3 regions of the Streptomyces sp. NPDC101132 genome follow, and region 1 is predicted to be linked to each of the others. Evidence: riboswitches for the same ligand, from Rfam matches in the RefSeq annotation. Region 1 holds a riboswitch; each other region holds the start of a gene.

Region 1 (3,822 bases):
GTTGAAGGCGCCCGAGGTGGTGACGAGCTTGCTCTTGAGGAAGTTCTTCGCCTGGACGACGTCGGTGTCGGTGTTCGGGACGCCGGAGGCGCACAGGGCGGCCATGGCGGCGCCGGTCATGTCGATGTCGCCGGGGGTGGCCAGGGCGGTCGGGTTGCCCTCGGCTTTGCCGTACTGCCAGCCGCCGTCGTTGTGCTGGTTGGCGCGGATACGGGCGACGAGCGAGTTGGTGAGGGCCTGCGGTATGCGGGCGCCGCCGGCCTGGGCCTTGGCGCCGCCGAGGGCGAGGGCGGCGAAGACGGTGCCGTTGAAGTTGGCGGAGGGGCCGAAGTAGCCGGGTTCGGCGGTCTGCCAGTAGGAGTAGATGTTCGCGATCAGGTTGCGGGAGGCGGAGACCCGGGCGGGGTCGATGCCAGCCGCGTACGCGTTGAGCGTGCCGCGCTCGTAGTCGGTCACGACAGGGGAGGCCGAGGGCCAGCCGGACGTGGAGAGCAGGTTGCGGTAGACGGTCCGGGCGTTCTTCGTGGTGTCCCCGCCCGGGGCGACGTCGACGACCGCGGTACCCGCGGCGGCGAAGGCGCTGAAGGCCCACTCGTTGGACAGTCCGGAACCGGCGTAGGAACCGTCAGCAGCCTGAAGGGACTTGAGGTAGGCCACACCGTTGGTCTTCGACGTGGCGATCTGGGCGGGCGTGGAGGTGGCCGCGGCGGGCACCACGGCGAGGGCGAACGCGCCGACTGCGGCAGGGACCGCGAGCGCGAGGCGGCGGGAGGTGAGGGAACGGTTCATGACCTGCTCCTGAGATCGGCGAACGCCGGCCGACCTCGCCAGGGGACCATGCGCGGACCGCCCGGCACGACCTGGCGAAGGGGCCGCCGTCCGGAACGCGTGGTACGGCTTCCTGATGCTTCGTCACCGCACGGGCATTCGGGCTCGGCACGGCGTCCGCCGTGCCACACCGCTGCGCGTCAGCCCCGGATTCTCACCGGATTCCCCCATGTGGCGCCCAGGACGCTACCCCAGTGATCAAGGGTCCGCCAGCGTGGCCCCAAGTGCCCTGGCTCGGCAGCTGGATGAGACGCATCCCACCTTGACGGTGCACTCGGGGCCGTGTTCCATGGCGGCTGACAAGTACTCAGCCCCAGGGGAAGCCGGTCGAATTCCGGCGCTGACCCGCAACCGTAGGCCCGGCGATCGTCCCGGGCGAGCCGGATTGCCTGTGGCCGTGTCATGAACGAAGAGCGCCGTCGCGGACTACGGCGTGGTCGTCACCGCCCCTGCGGATCTCGCGCACGGGGCGTCTCGCCACGACCCCGTCCGTCCGGCACCGACGAGGGGGCCGCGGGTGGAAACCGAACAGCAGGCAGGCCGGCACACGACCGCCAGACAACGACTGCTGTCCATGACGGCGGCGATGCTGCTCGTCTGCGGTGTGACCGTCGCCTTCCTCGCACCGTCCACGACGGCGACGGCCGACCCGGTCAAGGACTGCACGGCCACGGTCGGCGCGATCGTGGCCGTCGACTTCGGCCCGTTCGGCGGCAAGGTCGAGCGCGGCTGCGACACGACCCCGACCACCGGCTACGACCTGCTCCACGAAGCCGGCTTCACCACCACCGGCACCGTCCACGACGGCCCCGCCTTCATCTGTCGGATCGGCTACGGCTCCTTCAACTCCGGTACGCAGTACCCGACCCCGGACAAGGAGCCCTGCCAGCTCACCCCGCAGGCCTCCGCCTACTGGTCCTACTGGACCGCTTCGCCCGGCCAGACGGCCTGGACCTACAGCCCGCTCGGTGCCATGGCCCGCACCCCCAAGCCCGGGGACGTCGACGCCTGGGTCTTCGGCGGCACGGACGTCGGCGGCAGCACCGGCAAACCCACCTTCTCCCCGGACGACGTCCGCGCCGGCGGCGGGCCCTCGCCCAAGCCCACCGACACGAGCGGACCTGTTGTCCCGCCCGGCGCGGTCGACCTCCCCGCGGCCACCCGCTGGCTCACCGCACAGCTCAAGGACGGCGAACGCGTCGTCGACGAAGGCTCCGAGATCCCGAACCACTCCCTGACCGCCGAGACCGCCCTCGCCCTGGCCGCCGCCGCCCCGAAGAGCCCGGCGGCCGCGAAGGCAGCCGCCTTCCTGGCCCGGCCGGAGCACACCGACGCGTACGCCTACCCGTCCGGCAAGGACCAGGCGCCTGAAGCGCCGGCTGCGGCCCGGCTCGCCCTCGTGGCCGAGGCCACGGGCGGCAACCCCCGCGCCGTCGGCGGCCACGACCTCCTCGGCGACCTCCTCAAGCACGTCTGCACCAGCGGATCGGACGCCCCCACGCCCGTACCCGGCTGCACCGTCAAGGGCGACTTCCCCACCACCTCCGGCCAGGCCGAGGGCCAGGCCCTCGCCGTGATCGCCCTCCTCGGCGGCGACGTCCGCCCGCCCGCCGACGCCGTGGCCCGCCTCACCGACATGCAGTGCCAGGACGGCGGCTTCACCAGCATGCTCATCCGCCGCGGCGACGGCTGTGACAGCGAGCCCGGAGCCACCGGCCTCGCCGCCCTCGCCCTCCAGCGGGCCGGCGGCCACGAGGCGGAGGTGGCCAAGGCCCGCGACTTCCTGAAGAAGGCCCAGCTCGCGGACGGTGGCCTGCCCGCCGCCGCGTACGGCACGGTCGGCAGCGCCTACGCCACCGGCTTCGCCGCCCAGGCCCTGCGCCACCTCGGCGATCCCGGCCGGGCGGACGCGGCCGTCTCCTGGCTGTCCAAGCAGCAACTGCCCAGCGGCGCCTTCGCCTTCGAGGCCGGCGGCACCGACCCGCTGCTGTTCGCCACCGTCCCCGCCGTCATCGCCGGCGTCAAGAGCGACCTGGTCACCCTGACCACCAAACAGCCGGAGCCCTCGCCCTCCCCGACCGGTCCCACCACGGGCCCCACCACCGGCCCGACGCCCCGTCCCGAGGGCGGCCCGGACCTCACAAAGGGCTCGGCCTACCTCACCGACCCCACGAGGCTCCTCCAAGGCCACTACTACGAGAGCACTGCCGGCACCGGCTTCGCCGACTTCGGCCTGACCATCGACGGCGCGTACGCCCTGGCCGCCACCGGCGCCGACAACGCGGCCCTGCGCGGCATCGTCGACTTCCTCGACCACGGCGGCAAGGACGGCACCGGCCGGACCCTCGCCTCGTGGACCAACATCGGCACCAAGTACGCGGGCGGAGGCTCCCTCGGCAAGGCGGCGCTGCTCGCCGAGGCCGTAGGCCGCGACCCCCGCACCTTCGGCGGCCAGGACCTGATCGCCGCGCTCGCCAAGGCAGTCTGCCCGGCCAAGACCCCGGCGCCCGACCGCTCCTGCGCCGACAAGGGCGCCTACACCAACGCCACCTCCGTCTTCTCTCAGTCCCTGGGCGTCATCGCCCAGATCAGGGCGGGGGAGACCGCCGCCGCGGCCGAGCCCGTCGCCTACCTGAAGAGCCTCCAGAAGCCGTCGGGCGCCTGGGTCAGCCTCATCGGCGAGCCGAGCGGGGAGGAGGTGGACTCCACCGCCATCGCCGCGATGGCCCTCGACCTCCTGCCCGACCAGCAGTCCCAGGCGGCCGTCGACAAGGCCCTCGCGTGGCTCGCGGCCCAGCAGAAGCCCGACGGCGGCTTCCCCGGAGCCTCCGGCAACTCGGTCAACTCCGCCGCACTCGCCGTCCAGGGCCTCTCCCTCGACAGCACCACGTACAAGACGCAGATCACCAAGGCCCTGGCCTTCCTCACCTCCCAGCAGAACGGCGACGGCGGCTTCAACATCGCCAGGGACTCCCAGCCCGGCTCCGACCTGCG
Region 2 (3,822 bases), on a different contig from region 1:
GCCGGTGCGCAGCAGGCCGGCCGCTTCCCGGGTGCCGGGGACGCGCGGGGAGTGGATGTCCCAGATGCCGGGGCCGGCTTCGCGCGGGTAGCCGTGGGCGGCGAGTTCGCGGGCGACCTGCATGTGCGAGCGGGCGGCTTCGAGGCTGATGACGTCGGCGTCGAGGTCGTCGATGGCGGCGACGACGTCGCCGAACTCGGCGTAGCACATGTGCGTGTGGATCTGGGTGTCCGGCCGGACCCCGCTGGTGGTGAGCCGGAAGGCCTCGGTGGCCCAGGCCAGGTAGCCGGCGTGGTCGGCGGTGCGCAGGGGGAGGGTCTCGCGCAGGGCGGGCTCGTCGACCTGGATGACCCGGACACCCGCGCTCTCCAGGTCGGCGACCTCGTCGCGCAGGGCGAGCGCGACCTGGCGTGCGGTGTCGCCGAGGGGCTGGTCGTCGCGTACGAAGGACCAGGCGAGCATGGTGACGGGGCCGGTCAGCATTCCCTTGACCGGCTTGGCCGTCAGGGACTGGGCGTACGAGGTCCAGCGGACGGTCATCGGCTCGGGGCGGGAGATGTCGCCCGCCAGGACCGGGGGGCGCACGTAGCGGGTGCCGTAGGACTGGACCCAGCCGTGCTGCGTGGCGAGGTAGCCGGTGAGCTGCTCGGCGAAGTACTGGACCATGTCGTTGCGTTCGGGTTCTCCGTGCACCAGGACGTCGAGGCCGGTCTTCTCCTGGAAGGAGATCACCTCCTCGATCTCGCCCTTGATGCGCGCCTCGTAGCCGGCGGTGTCGATGCGTCCGGCCCGCAGGTCGGCACGGGCCGCCCGGAGCTCGTCGGTCTGCGGGAAGGATCCGATCGTGGTGGTCGGCAGCAGTGGCAGACGCAGGTGGGCGCGCTGGGCGGCGGCACGTTCGGGGTAGGGCTGGGAGCGCTGCCGGTCGGCCTCCGTGACGGCCGCCGCGCGGGCGCGGACGGCGGGGTCGTGGGTGAGGGGGGACGCGGCCCGGGAGGCCAGGACGGCGCGGTTGGCGGACAGTTCGCCCGCCACCGATGCGGTGCCGGAGGTGAGTCCCCTGGCCAGGGTGGCGATCTCGGCGGCCTTCTGCCGGGCGAAGGCCAGCCAGCGCCGGATCTGCGGGTCGGCGTCCTTCTCGGCGGCGGCGTCGAGCGGGACGTGCAGGAGGGAGCAGGAGGCTGCCACGTCGACCCGGTCGGCGAGGCCGAGCAGGGTGCCGAGGGTGGTCAGGGACTTCCCCAGGTCGTCGACCCAGATGTTGCGGCCGTTCACGACCCCTGCGACCAGCCGCTTTCCGGGCAGTCCGCCGACGGCCGCGAGGTCGTCGAGGTTGGCGGCGGCCGGGCCGGTGAAGTCGAGCGCCAGTCCCTCCACGGGTGCCTTGGCCAGGACGGGCAGGGCCTCGCCGAGCCGGTCGAAGTAGGACGCGACGAGCAGCCTGGGCCGGTCGGTGAGGGCGCCGAGTTCGCGGTAGGCGCGGGCGGCCGCGTTGAGTTCGGCCGGGGTGCGGTCCTGGACGAGGGCGGGCTCGTCCAGTTGCACCCACTCGGCGCCGGCGGCGCGGAGGGCGGTGAGGACCTCCGCGTACACGGGCAGGAGCCGGTCGAGCAGGGTCAGCGGCCGGAAGTCGGCTGCCGCGCCGGGTGCGGGCTTGGCGAGCAGCAGGTAGGTGACGGGGCCGACGAGGACGGGACGGGCGGTGTGGCCGAGGGTGAGGGCCTCGCGGAGCTCGGCGACCTGCTTGGCGGGGTCGGCGGTGAAGACGGTGTCCGGGCCGAGTTCGGGGACCAGGTAGTGGTAGTTGGTGTCGAACCACTTGGTCATCTCCAGCGGCGGCACGTCCTGGGTCCCGCGTGCCATGGCGAAGTAGCCGCCGAGGGTGTCGGCGGCGACGGCGGCCCGGTGGCGTGCGGGGATCGCGCCGACCATGACGGTGGTGTCCAGGACGTGGTCGTAGTACGAGAAGTCGCCCGTGGGCACTTCGGTGATGCCGGCGGAGGCGAGCTGCTGCCAGTTGGCGCTGCGCAGGTCCGCGGCGGTGGTGCGGAGTGCGTCGGCGGTGACGCGGCCCTTCCAGTAGCCCTCGATCGCCTTCTTGAGCTCACGGTTCGGGCCCTGGCGGGGGTAGCCGTGGACGGTGGCGCCTGCTGCCGCGGCTGCGGACTTGGTGGTCACGGAGATCTCCTTCGCGAGATGAATCCCTGAGATCCCGATGGGCCCCGGAGGCGCGAAGGGGTACGAGGAGCGGACGGCCACGACCCGCGCGGCACGCGCGGTCGACCGTCTGCTGTGTACGCCGACCCGCCCACGAGGTCACCGGGACATCCGCGCACGGCTCGGGCCGGCACGGGCAACGGGCAGGTCTTCGGACTCGCGGGCACGCCGGCCTCCGAAGAGGCGGGCACCTACTGGCCGTCGCTTCCCAGGACCTCGCGGTCCCAGTGCGTATGACGGCGGTCGTTCCCGCTCACCGCTGCGGGGCAGTCCCGGATTCCCACCGGGTTCCCTCTTGCGACGCATCCCGCCTGGCGGACGGGGCGAACCAGCTGCACCGGCCAGCGTATGCCGGACGCCTGCCGGGTGACGACCCCCGTCCGGCATGCGGACGCGTGCCAGGGCCGCCGCCCCGGCGGGGGGGGTACGCGTTTTCGGCCGGCTCGAACGGGTGATAACCCCCTCGGTGTTGCACGTGTGCCGGCGGGGGGCGTGATGAAGTACGACCTGTCCGACCGCCTCGTCGTGGGGATCGCCTCCAGTGCCCTGTTCGACCTCACCGAGTGCGACGCGGTGTTCCGGGAGCGGGGTGAGGACGCGTACCGGGCCTGCCAGGAGGCCCATGCGGACGACGTCCTGGGCAAGGGCGTGGCCTTCCCCTTCGTGCGGCGCCTGCTGTCGCTGAACGACCTCGCGGATCCGTCCGATCCGCTGGTCGAGGTCATCATCCTGTCGCGCAACGACCCCGACACCGGGCTGCGGGTGATGCGTTCCATCGCGGCGCACGGTCTGCCCATCAGCCGGGCGGTCTTCCGGCAGGGCCGGCCGTCGCACCGGTTCATGCCGGCCCTGAACATGTCGTTGTTCCTGTCGGCCGACGGTGCCGACGTCCGTGCGGCGATGGCCGACGGGCTGCCGGCGGGGCACGTGCTCAGGACGGAGCGGGTCGACGACGACGCCGACCGGGAGCTGCGGATCGCCTTCGACTTCGACGGCGTCCTGGCGGACGACTCCTCCGAGCGGATCTACCAGTCGGCGGGCATCGACGAGTTCCGCGCGCACGAGGTGCTCAACGCGACCACCCCGCACGACCCGGGCCCCCTGCGGGAGTTCCTCGCGGGCGTCAACCGGATCCAGCGCCGCGAGGAGGAGGAGCGGCGCGCGGTCCCGGCGTACCGGCCCCGGCTGCGGGTGTCCCTGGTCACCGCGCGGGACGCCCCCGCGCACGAACGGGCGGTGCGGAGCCTGAGGCAGTGGGGACTCCGGGTGAACGACGCCTTCTTCCTCGGCGGCGTCGACAAGGCGGCCGTGATGCGCGCGCTCGACCCGCACATCTTCTTCGACGACCAGGTCGCGCACCTGAACGGCACGGCGCCGGCCACCCCGAGCGTCCACGTGCCGTTCGGCATCGTGAACGCGCCGGTACCGTGATCATCCGGGGCACGGGGTGTCCGGGTGTCCGCCCGGTCCGTGCCGGGACTGTCGACGGCGAGTGATGGGGCTGCAATGGGTGCGCTGGAGAAGCCGGAGGTCGTGGTTCCGGAGGGTGCGGCTCCGGCCGAGCTGACCGTCCGGGACCTGGTCGTCGGGGACGGGCCCGAGGTG
Region 3 (3,822 bases), on a different contig from region 1:
ACGGCTCCAGTGTCGGCGGGCGGGGGCCGGGCGGCCAGCGGAGCGGCTCGGGAGGGTGGGGCGGAAGGGAGGCGCCGCATGACGGTCACCGGCCGGAGCGGTCCGGTTACGGCTGGTCGGAGGGCCGCCGGCAGCCGCGTGATCTGCGTCTCCCGCGGGCCTCGCGGCGGCCCTCCGATGGTTCCGTTTCCATCACGGGAGCGGGCCGCTCACCTCGCCCTGACGTGCATATTTACGGACATCGACCAGACAATCGGCACAAAATGTCCCGTGGGGCGCCGATCCGGTACACCGGTCCGCCCGCCTCAGTTCATCTTCCGTTCACTCAGGTTGCCTACGTTCAACGAAGCCACTGACCTCAAACAGAAGCCTGGGTAAATGGAGCACATAACGCTTCTCCTCGGGATCGTGATCGTTACCGCTCTCGTCTTCGACTTCACGAACGGTTTCCACGACACCGCCAACGCGATGGCCACCACCATCTCGACTGGCGCTCTCAAGCCCAAGACGGCGGTGGCCATGTCCGCCGTGCTCAACCTCGTCGGCGCGTTCATGTCCGTGGAGGTCGCCAAGACGATCTCCAAGGGCCTGGTCAACGAGGAGGGCATCCAGCCCGAAGTGATCTTCGCCGCCCTGGTCGGCGCGATCCTCTGGAACCTGCTGACCTGGCTGGTCGGACTGCCGTCCAGCTCCTCCCACGCCCTGATGGGCGGTCTGATCGGTGCCGCGGTCGCGTCCGCGGGCATCGGCGCCGTCAATGGCGGCGTCGTCGTCACCAAGGTCCTCATCCCCGCCGTCGCCGCCCCGATCGTGGCCGGCGTGGCAGCGATGCTGGCCACCAAGGTCACGTACAAGCTGGGCAGCCAGGTCGGCGAGAAGACCTCCGCGAAGGGCTACCGCGCCGGGCAGATCGCCTCCGCGGGCCTGGTCTCCCTGGCGCACGGCACCAACGACGCGCAGAAGACGATGGGCATCATCACCCTGGCCCTGATCGCCGGCGGCGCCATCGCGCCCGACGCGAACCCGCCGGTCTGGGTCATCGTCTCCGCCGGTCTGGCCATCGCCCTCGGCACCTACCTCGGCGGCTGGCGCATCATCCGCACCATGGGCAAGGGCCTGACCGACCTCCAGCCGCAGCAGGGCTTCGCCGCCCAGACCTCGGCCGCGAGCGTCATCCTGGCCTCCTCCAACCTGGGCTTCTCCCTCTCCACCACCCACTCGTGCTCCGGTGCGGTCATGGGCGCCGGCCTCGGCCGCAAGGGCGGCGTGGTCCGCTGGTCCACCGCCACCCGCATGTTCGTGGCGTGGGGCCTGACCCTGCCGGCCGCCGCGCTGGTCAGCGCCGGCGCCGAGCTGGTCACCCGCCAGGGCGACTGGGGCGTCGCCGCCGTCGCGGTCTTCCTCGTCGGCTCCTGCCTCGCCATCTGGCTGGTCTCCCGCCGCCAGGTCGTCGACCACAACAACGTCAACGACGTGGACGCCGAGGAGCCCGGTGTGGTCACCACCGCCATCGCGGCCGTGACCCCGCCGCCGGCCGGCACCACCGCCGCCGTCGCGGACGAAGACCTCAAGGCCACCATCCCGGCCCCCTCCCAGCACCCCGAGTCCCCGGCGGCCCCGGCCGCCGCGGTCTGAACCACAGAGGATCAAGCGGTATGGACATCGACTGGGCAGCCCTCGGCTCCGTCTTCGGCGTGAGCCTGTCGGCCACCGTGCTCCTGGTGACGCTGTTCACCCTCGGCATCGTCGGCCTCTCGAAGCACGAGGCGGCCACCGAGCAGGGCGATGGGGGTACCTCCCAGGCCGAAGGCCGAGGGGGAGCAGCTCTGGCCCGCACGGGCGCGTACGCCTCCTTCGCGCTCTGCGCGGCGGCCGTGGCGTACGGCATCTACCTCATCGTCAGCTGACCTGACGGCCCGAACTCCCCCGCGGGACACCCGCGGGGGAGTTCTTTTGCGTGCCGCGGCGCGTCGTCCCGGTCGGGCCCGCACTCCCCCGGGCGTTCCCTTAAGGGCAGGTCAACGGCAAGTTGACGGGCTGTCGCGGTGCGTGGTGGACTGCCCGAGCCATCACGGCGGCAGGAGAGGAAGTCCGGTGCGAATCCGGCGCGGTCCCGCCACTGTCACCGGGGAGCACACCAGCCCCGGGAGCCAGGAACTCTCACCGCCGGTTTACGTCGAACCAGGGCGCGGACCCTGAGTGAGGACATACCTGCCATGCGTGCCGACCGCGTGTTCGCGTACGGCGCGGCGGCGGGCCTGATCGGCGACCGGATCCTCGGTGATCCGCGCCGCGGGCACCCCGTCGCCGCCTTCGGTCGCGCCGCCGCCGCAGTGGAACGCGCCCTCTGGCGCGACCACCGGGGCCGCGGCGCACTCCACACACTCCTCTGCGCCGGTGGTGCGGCGGCCCTGGGCGCGCTCGGCGCCCGCGCCGTGCGCTCCCGGCCCGCCCCCCTCCGTATCGCGCTGACCGCCACCGCCACCTGGGCGGTGGTCGGCGGCACCTCGCTGGCCCGCGAGGCGCGGGCCATCGGCGGGGCGCTGGCCGCCGGCGACACCGACGTGGCCCGCGAACGCCTGCCCCACCTGTGCGGGCGCGACCCGCACGCGCTGGACGAGCAGCAGATCGCGCGGGCGGTCGTGGAGTCGGTCGCCGAGAACACCTCGGACGCCGTGGTCGGGGCCCTGGTCTGGGGCGCGGTCGCGGGCGTGCCGGGACTCGCCGCCTTCCGCGCGGTGAACACCCTGGACGCCATGGTGGGCCACAAGTCGCCCCGTTACCTGCGCTACGGCTGGGCCTCGGCCCGGCTGGACGACCTCGCGGGCTGGCCGGGAGCCCGGCTCACGGCCGCCGCGGCGGTGCTGGCGGGCCCGGATCGTCGGGGGGCGGTCCGGGCCTGGCGGCAGGACGCCGCCAAGCACCCCAGTCCCAACGCCGGACCGGTCGAGTCCGCCTTCGCGGGGGCGCTCGGCGTACGGATGGGCGGCACCCTCGCGTACGGCGGACGCGTCGAGCACCGGCCGGTGCTCAACGGCGCGGCCGGCCGCCCGGTCGCCGTCCCGGACATCGAACGGGCGGTACGGCTCTCCCGGCGGGTCACCTGGCTGGCGCTGGGCGCCTGCGTGGCCGGCCGGACCCTCGCGGCGCGCGTCGCGCGCACCCACCAGGAAGGCAGGGCATGAGCGGCTCCTCGGCACGGCTCGGCGGCGGACTGCTGGTCGCCGGCACCACCTCGGACGCGGGCAAGAGCGTCGTCACGGCCGGCATCTGCCGCTGGCTCGCCCGGCAGGGCGTGAAGGTCGCGCCCTTCAAGGCGCAGAACATGTCCCTCAACTCCTTCGTCACGCGCGAGGGCGCCGAGATCGGCCGCGCCCAGGCCATGCAGGCCCAGGCGGCCCGGGTGGAGCCGACCGCGCTGATGAACCCGGTGCTGCTCAAGCCGGGCAGCGACCGCTCCAGCCAGGTCGTGCTGCTGGGCCGCCCGGTGGGCGAGATGAGCGCGCGCGGCTACCACGGCGGCCGCCAGGAGCAGCTGCTCGGCGTGGTGACGGACTGCCTGGAGCAGCTGCGGGGCACGTATGACGCCGTGATCTGCGAGGGGGCCGGCAGTCCGGCGGAGATCAACCTGCGGCGCACGGACATCGTCAACATGGGCATCGCGCGGGCCGCCCGGTTCCCGGTCGTCGTGGTCGGCGACATCGACCGGGGCGGGGTGTTCGCGTCGTTCTTCGGCACCACCGCCCTGCTCGGCGCCGAGGACCAGGAGCTGGTGGCCGGCTACCTGGTCAACAAGTTCCGGGGCGACGTCTCGCTGCTGGA

What was found. A riboswitch is a leader RNA that binds a small molecule or an ion and turns the genes downstream of it on or off. The one in region 1 is predicted to bind cobalamin.
Region 2: it holds a riboswitch for cobalamin, as region 1 does, so the genes downstream of both, metE (5-methyltetrahydropteroyltriglutamate--homocysteine S-methyltransferase) here and ACIQUR_RS01930 (prenyltransferase/squalene oxidase repeat-containing protein) in region 1, are expected to answer to the same signal.
Region 3: it holds a riboswitch for cobalamin, as region 1 does, so the genes downstream of both, ACIQUR_RS10150 (cobalamin biosynthesis protein) here and ACIQUR_RS01930 (prenyltransferase/squalene oxidase repeat-containing protein) in region 1, are expected to answer to the same signal.

The regions. Positions count from the first base shown of each region.
Region 1 is NZ_JBIVYX010000001.1:395,093-398,914, reverse strand. It holds gene ACIQUR_RS01935 (hypothetical protein) at 1-789, opposite strand, end outside; cobalamin riboswitch at 901-1,032, opposite strand; cobalamin riboswitch at 1,092-1,240, shown strand; gene ACIQUR_RS01930 (prenyltransferase/squalene oxidase repeat-containing protein) at 1,403-3,822, shown strand, end outside.
Region 2 is NZ_JBIVYX010000009.1:242,006-245,827, reverse strand. It holds gene metE (5-methyltetrahydropteroyltriglutamate--homocysteine S-methyltransferase) at 1-2,178, opposite strand, end outside; cobalamin riboswitch at 2,363-2,514, opposite strand; gene ACIQUR_RS22280 (5'-nucleotidase) at 2,713-3,648, shown strand; gene ACIQUR_RS22275 (FKBP-type peptidyl-prolyl cis-trans isomerase) at 3,724-3,822, shown strand, end outside.
Region 3 is NZ_JBIVYX010000003.1:572,665-576,486, reverse strand. It holds gene ACIQUR_RS10165 (alpha/beta hydrolase) at 1-2, opposite strand, end outside; gene ACIQUR_RS10160 (anion permease) at 379-1,635, shown strand; gene ACIQUR_RS10155 (hypothetical protein) at 1,656-1,907, shown strand; cobalamin riboswitch at 2,036-2,181, shown strand; gene ACIQUR_RS10150 (cobalamin biosynthesis protein) at 2,217-3,185, shown strand; gene ACIQUR_RS10145 (cobyric acid synthase) at 3,182-3,822, shown strand, end outside.